Regions from separate parts of the Phytohabitans houttuyneae genome, predicted to be linked through region 1. Evidence: riboswitches for the same ligand, from Rfam matches in the RefSeq annotation. Region 1 holds a riboswitch; each other region holds the start of a gene.

The links. Region 1 has a riboswitch for cyclic di-AMP ahead of Phou_RS46630 (coiled-coil domain-containing protein). Riboswitches for the same ligand answer to the same signal wherever they lie in the genome.
Region 2: linked by a shared signal. The riboswitch ahead of Phou_RS19330 (C40 family peptidase) and the one ahead of Phou_RS46630 (coiled-coil domain-containing protein) in region 1 are both predicted to bind cyclic di-AMP.
Region 3: linked by a shared signal. The riboswitch ahead of Phou_RS15890 (coiled-coil domain-containing protein) and the one ahead of Phou_RS46630 (coiled-coil domain-containing protein) in region 1 are both predicted to bind cyclic di-AMP.

Annotation. Positions count from the first base shown of each region.
Region 1 covers NZ_BLPF01000004.1:987,101-989,357, reverse strand. Annotated here, with positions in the region: gene Phou_RS46630 (coiled-coil domain-containing protein) at 1-788, opposite strand, end outside; cyclic di-AMP (ydaO/yuaA leader) riboswitch at 793-926, opposite strand; gene Phou_RS46625 (cation diffusion facilitator family transporter) at 1,044-1,952, opposite strand; gene Phou_RS46620 (SMP-30/gluconolactonase/LRE family protein) at 2,090-2,257, shown strand, end outside.
Region 2 covers NZ_BLPF01000001.1:4,195,996-4,198,252, forward strand. Annotated here, with positions in the region: gene Phou_RS19330 (C40 family peptidase) at 264-1,235, opposite strand; cyclic di-AMP (ydaO/yuaA leader) riboswitch at 1,248-1,380, opposite strand; gene Phou_RS19335 (N-acetylmuramoyl-L-alanine amidase) at 1,769-2,257, shown strand, end outside.
Region 3 covers NZ_BLPF01000001.1:3,563,207-3,565,463, forward strand. Annotated here, with positions in the region: gene Phou_RS15885 (glycoside hydrolase family 10-like protein) at 1-749, shown strand, start outside; cyclic di-AMP (ydaO/yuaA leader) riboswitch at 896-1,027, shown strand; gene Phou_RS15890 (coiled-coil domain-containing protein) at 1,031-2,065, shown strand.

The sequences.
Region 1 (2,257 bases):
CTGACCGCGAAGTCGCAGCCGCGACCGAGCGGGTGCTCACCCGACGAACCGTCGCGGTAGCAGGAGACGAAAATCTTGAACCCCGCCCCCTGTGCCTGCCGCACCGCGTGCAGCGTGCGCGGCGTGATGCAGCCCTTCTTCGAGGTCGGATCCGGGCGGATGGAGCAGCCCGAACCGCCGGAGAACCCCGCGGCGGTGGCCGAACTGCCGCTGCCGCTCGGTGGCCCGCTGGCGTCCTCGCCGCCGCCGGCGTTCTTCAGGGCGGTCTCCGCCTGTTTCTTGCGGGCGGCCATGACCTGGACCTGTTTCTGCTGCTCGCGGATCTCGCCGTCGAGCGCGAGCTTGGCGCGGGCCGCCTGGTCCTTGGTGTCGAGCAGGTCGCGCAGCTTCTTGTCCTCGGTCGCGGCCACCGCGTCAAGTGCCGCGGCGCGGTCGATGAAGCCCTCGGGCGAGGAGCTGTTGAGCATCGCGGAGATCGGGCCGAGCCGGCCGCGGCGGTACGCCACGTTGGCCACCTCGCCGATCACCTCGCTCTTGACGACCAGGTCGCGCTCGAGCTGGGCCAGTTGAGTGGTCAGCTCCTGCTGCCGCTTCTTGGACTTGTTCAGGGTGTTCTGCGCCGCGAGGAAACCCTTGGTGGCCGCTTCGAGCTGCTCGCGCAGGGTGGCGGTGCCGCCCTCGTCGTCGGTGGGTGCGGCGGCCGCCGGCTCCGCTGGTATGCCGATCAGCGCGAACGCCGCGGCGAGAAGCACCGCGACGAGGCTGACCCGGCTGCGGGCATGAGCCATCAACCATCCTTCCAGTCAGCCGCCTACCGAGTTAGCTGACGGGTTCGGGACGGAAGTCTCCCTACCGCTGTCGCGGATTCACCCCAGTGGATCGGTGGTTCCCCGGCTCGCCCGAAGGCGACTCGGCGGCGGCCAACACCTGCGCCGGGGGCGCCGCCGGGTATTGGCCGGAGCCGAGAATAGCGGCTTTCCATCGATGTGCACACTGTTGCACCGATCGTGACGAATCAAGTACGCCCTGCTCAGGGCCGGTTTCTACCAGCCGGCGGGGTGGCAGTCGCCCGACCGGGGCTCGACCTGGAGGGTCGCGTGCCCGATGTCGAAGTCGTCGTGCAGCGCCTCGCGGGCGGCCACCAGCACCGGCCCGACCTGCGCGGACTCCTCCAGCGTGAGGTGTGCGGAGGCGACGTCCATGCCCGAGGTCAGCGTCCACACGTGCAGGTCGTGCACGTCGCAGACGCCGGGCACGGCGGCCAGCCGCCGCTGGACCGCGGTCACGTCGAGGTGCTCCGGCGCGGCCTGCACGAGGATGCGCACGGCGGCCCGCGCCAGCCGCCACGTGCGCGGCAGGATGAACAGGCCGACCGCGACCGCGATGATCGGGTCGGCGTAGGACCAGCCGGTCAGGCCGATCACGACGGCGGCGACGATCACGCCGACCGAGCCGAGCAGGTCGCCGAGCACCTCCAGGTACGCGCCGCGCACGTTGAGGCTCTCCCGCGCGCCCGACCGCAGCAGCCAGAACGCGACGAGGTTGGCGAGCAGGCCGGCGACCGCGACGGCGAGCATCGGGCCGGCCGGGACGTCGGGCGGGTCGCCCAGGCGGCGCGCGGCCTCGACGAGCACGTAGATCGCGACGCCGAAGAGCAGCAGCGCGTTGCCGAGGGCGGCGAGGACCTCCAGCCGGTACAGCCCGAAGGTGCGCTGCGGGTCCTGGGCGGCCCGCGAGGCGGCGTGGATGGCGGCCAGGGCCATGCCGATGCCGAGCACATCGGTGAACATGTGGCCGGCGTCGGACAGCAGCGCCAGCGAGCCGGTGAGCAGCGCGGCCACCGCCTCGACCACCATGAACGCCGCCAGCAGGGCGAACGCACCCCACAGCCGCCCGCGGTGGCGCTCACCAGCCCGCGCGGCGGCCGTCCCGTGGTCGTGTCCGGCACCCATCGGCACAGAATACATGCTGACATTGCTATGTATGCAAACCTGAGATTGGGAATCAGTGTCGAACCGGTTGAACTTCGAACCAGTTGGAAAAGACGTACGTGAATTCTGATGTGGACCGATCACAGGGAGTACCCATCGTGCTGACAAGACGAGCCCTGATCACCTCATCCGCCGCCGCGGCCCTCACCGCGGCCACACTCACCGTCCCTGGCGCCGCCACCGCCCACGGCTCGCGTCACCGGCGCTTGCAAGACTCGTTCCCCCTGCCGAACGCGTTTCAGCCCGAGGGCATCGCGATCGGCGCG
Region 2 (2,257 bases), on a different contig from region 1:
GGCGAAGGCCGCGATTGGCGCCCGGGAGCTTGCAGTTTGCCAACTCGGACAACGACCCAACCGGCCTCGTCGGGGGCCAAGCAGCCAGCCAACGCCGGCGATCACGAACAGGCCCCAGCAGTCGACACCCACGAGCTGGGACGAACGGACAAGAGAACGCCCTCCCAGCCCGGGTGGATGGGAGGGCGTCTCTTTTACTGGCCGGTGCGGGTGCGTGACGGGGGAACACGCAGCAGGCGCGGCCACGGGGGTGGGTAACGCTTTTATCCGGGGCGGCCGTAGCTGTGGATGGGCGCGGCGTTGATCGTGCGCATCCGGATCGGCACGCCTGGTTTGGACGCGTCGACGATGTAGCCGCCACCGACGTAGATGCCGACGTGGTGCAGGTCGCTGTAGTAGAAGACGAGGTCGCCGACCTTGAGGTTGCTCCGGCTGACCGACGGGACCTGGCCGCGCTGGCGAGCCGCGTTGTGGGGCAGGCTTGTGCCGGCGGCGGCCCACGCCTTCATGGTCAGGCCCGAGCAGTCGTACGTGTTGGGGCCCTCGTTGCCGAAGACGTAACCCTTGCCGATCTGGGCGCAGGCAAACTTGGCCGCCTTCGTGCCGGCGCTGCCGTCGTACTGCACGGGGCAGGGAGCCGGCCGGAGCTCGCCGATGCCGCCACCCGACCCGTACGCGTCCAGGCGCATCTTTTCGAGCTTGGCGATCTCGACGTCGATCTGCTTCTTCTTCGCCGCCAGCTGCGCCTCTTCTTCGGTGAGCTGGCCGACGAGCTGGTCGAGCGGCTCCTTCTGCGCCACGTACCGCGCGCGGAGGTCGACGACCGCCGAAATGTCCTTCTGCGAACGGCGGGCGAAGACTTCGAGCATCTCGAGCTGGTTGGTGAAGGTCGAGGGCGACCCTGTCGTCAACATCGCGTTGAGCGCCGAGAAGTTGCCGCCCTTGTACTGCTCGGCTGCGTACTCTCCCACCTTCGCCATGGCGAGGTCGATCTGCAGCTGCAGCGGCGCGATCTTCTTGGCGAGCGCGTCAGCCTTCTTGCGCTTCGCCTGGAGGTCGAGCCGGGTCGCGTTGTGCTTTTCCGCCAGCGGCTCCAGCTTGACCCAGGCCGCGTCGATCTGCTTCTCGATCTCGGCGGGTGTGGGCTGGGCGCGTGCCACGGTGCCGGTGGAGAGCACGGTCGCGACAGCGACAAGAGCGGTGATTACGGTGCGACGCGCGGCATAGCGTGCCACCGGAGCCGTTACTCCTTCTCCCTGGCCGCCTACCGGGTTAGCTGACGGGTTCGGGCGGGAGAGCGCGCCCTACCGCTTTCGCGGATTCACCCCGAAGTGCTTGGGTCCCCGGCTCGTTTCTTTCTCGACTCGGCGGGCTGAGCCGTGGTCTCCCAGGCTGGGAGGCCGACCGCCGGCTCAACGATCCCCAAGGGTAGGAGTGGCCCAATCACCCGCGCAAGCGCTGTGGAAAACCCTCTCGGTGCGTATATGAGCCGGTAGCGGCGCGTGTATCGAAACGTTCTCGGTGAATGGTAATTAGCGCGGAATTCACAGTGGACACAAGAAGTAGCGCGGTGACTCCGAGGCGTGTACCGGCGCGTCGTGTGCATAAAGCGTGACATTGCTCGATTGTGGAGTTTCGTGGCAAGGCGGACAAAGCGGCGAGCGAGACCGAGTGAAGCTTTTTTACGAGCGCGCTACATCTGGCGGAATCTATTGACGAAGACGGCTGGCGACAGCCAGGGTGACCCCATCCCCGAACGGAGGTTCTGATGCCCTACCTGACAACGCGCATCGCCCTCACGACAGCGGTGGTCGGGGCGGCGACCCTCATGCCGGCCGCCGCCGTCCCCGCGTCCAGCCCCACGCAAGACACCAGACAGCAGGAGTACGCAGCGGCCGCGGAACAGCACGGCGTCCCGGAGAGCGTGCTGCTCGCGGTGTCCTATCTGGAGTCCCGCTGGGACACCAACGCCGGCACGCCCAGCACCAGCGGCGGCTTCGGCCCGATGCACCTCACCGACGCCGAGTACGTGATGTCGCTGCCCACCGGCAACCACCACGACCACGACGGCGAGGACCCGCGCGGCGACGCCGCCCGCCCCGCCCGAAACGTCGACTCCGGCGGCGTGGCCGCCCCGGCGCCGCAAGCGCTGCAGACGCTCGACCGTGCCGCGGCGATCACGGGTGCGTCCGAGGCCGACCTGCGCACAACCCCCGCGGCGAACATCGCCGGTGGGGCGGCACTCCTGGCCTCGTAC
Region 3 (2,257 bases), on a different contig from region 1:
AGACGAACGAGCGGATCAAGGCGGCCAAGCCGTGGGTGAAGTTCGGCATCAGCCCGTTCGGCATCTGGCGCAACGCGTCCACCGACCCGCTCGGCTCGCCCACGCGCGGCCTGCAGAGCTACGACGCGATCTACGCCGACACGCGGCGGTGGGTGCAGGAGCGGTGGGTCGACTACATCGTGCCGCAGCTGTACTGGCACATCGGCTTCGCGATCGCCGACTACGCCAAGCTGCTGCCGTGGTGGTCGGAGCTGGTGGCCAACAGCCCCGTGCAGCTCTATGTCGGCCAGGCCGACTACCGCATCGGGCAGAAGGGCGCCTGGAGCAAGCCGGACGAGCTGGACAAGCAGCTGGCACTCAACCGCAAGTACCGGGTGACCGGCAGCATCCACTTCAGCGCGCGGCAGGTGAAGGCCGACCGCCTGGGCGCGGTATCACGCTACGCGCAGGCGCACTACGGCGAGCCCGCGCTGGTGCCGGCAATGTCACACCTGCCGGGCAAGCGGCCACCCGCGCCCGAGGTCGAGGCCGACCGCGTGGACAGCGGCGTGCGGCTCCGCTGGGACGGCGACGCGACGAGCTACGCGGTCTACCGGGTCGACGGCGAAGCGGCCCGGCTGGTGGCCACGACACGCGGCACGACCTGGGTCGACACCGCGAAGAGCGAGGGGCCGCACACGTACTGCGTCACCGGCCTCGATCGACTGTGGAACGAAGGAAACGCTAGCGAACCACGCGTTGTCGCGTAGACACGCATCGCTATCCATTACCGAACGTCGTTGCCCGCTAACGCGATTTCTACGCTTTTCCCAGGTCAGAGCGTTGCTGGAGTCCACTGTCGATCCGGTAAGCTTTCCCGCGGTTTGCCGCGTGACGGTGCCCCCACGGCGCCGGCGGCACACCGCCGCCTAATCGCCCGCACGGGCGAGTCGGGGAACCAGGTAACTGGGGTGAATCCGCACAGCGGTAGGGATCCTTCCGTCCCGAACCCGTCAGCTAACCCGGCCGGCGGCTGATGGGAGGACTGTGCATGACGGCATCCGTACGTCGCCGGCGCTGGTCGCTGGCCGTAGCCCTGGCCGCTGCGGCGGCCACGCTGCTTTCCGGGGTGGCCATCGGGCCAGGTGGGGCATCCGCCGCGCCGAAGCCCACCCCCGGCGACGAGGGCGGCACCCCGCTGCTGCGGGACGTGCTCTCCGAAACGAGCAAGGGCTACATCGACGCCCGAAACGCCGTCACCAAGTCACGTGGCCGCCAGCTTCAGCTCCAGCTTGAGCTGGAAAAGGCTCAAGAGACCATCAAGGAGATGGAGCCCGAGGTAGCGCTCGTGGCCGGCACCTCCTACCGAAACGGCCGCATCGGCCCGATGAGCCTGCTGCTCAACAGCGCCTCGCCGGACGAGTTCCTGGAGCGCGCGGCCGCGCTGGACATGCTCGCCGCCCGCGACAACGCAAAGCTCGCGAAGCTCAACGCCGCCCTCACCCAGGCCAGCCGCGCCAAGGCCGCCATCGACATCGAGGTCAAGGAAGAGCAGAAGCAGCTCACCATCATGGCCCGGCAGAAGTCCGAGGCGGAAAAGGCGCTACAACTGGTCGGCGGCAAGGCAACCGGCGGCTTCGTGAGCGCCACCTCACCCGAAGCCCGCCCGGCGCCACGCAACAGCGACGGCGGCTTCTCCTCGCAGGGCTGCACCGCCGAAGACCCGACCACCGGCCGCTGCATCACGCCCCGCACGCTGCACATGCTCAAGGAAACCCAGCGGCTGGGCTTCAAACGCTTCGTCAACTGCTTCCGTCCCGGCGGGCCGTTCGAGCACCCCAAGGGCCGCGCCTGCGACTTCTCCTCCGAGCCAAACGGCTTCGGCGGCGACGCCACCGGCGGCGACAAGCTCTACGGCAACAACCTCGCCGCCTTCTTCGTGCGCAACGCCGACCGCCTGGGCGTGATGTACGTGATCTGGTACCGCCAGTTCTGGTCCCCCGCCACCGGCTGGAAGTCGTACAGCGGCGCGGGCGGCGACCCGTCGAGCGACCACACCAACCACGTACACATATCGATGCTTTAGCGAGCTACCGCGATGTCCGCCGTGGTCCGGACCGTTGCTCCCGCGGCCTCACCCTCCGCGGTCGCCCAGCTCACCCCAGGAGCCCGCTCCGGCAAATCTTGGCAAGTTAGCGGCGAAATAACGCGCTAACTCACCAAGGTCTCGAAGCTCACACCGCCTGCACCTGATCGACAGTCACCGACCGCGACGACG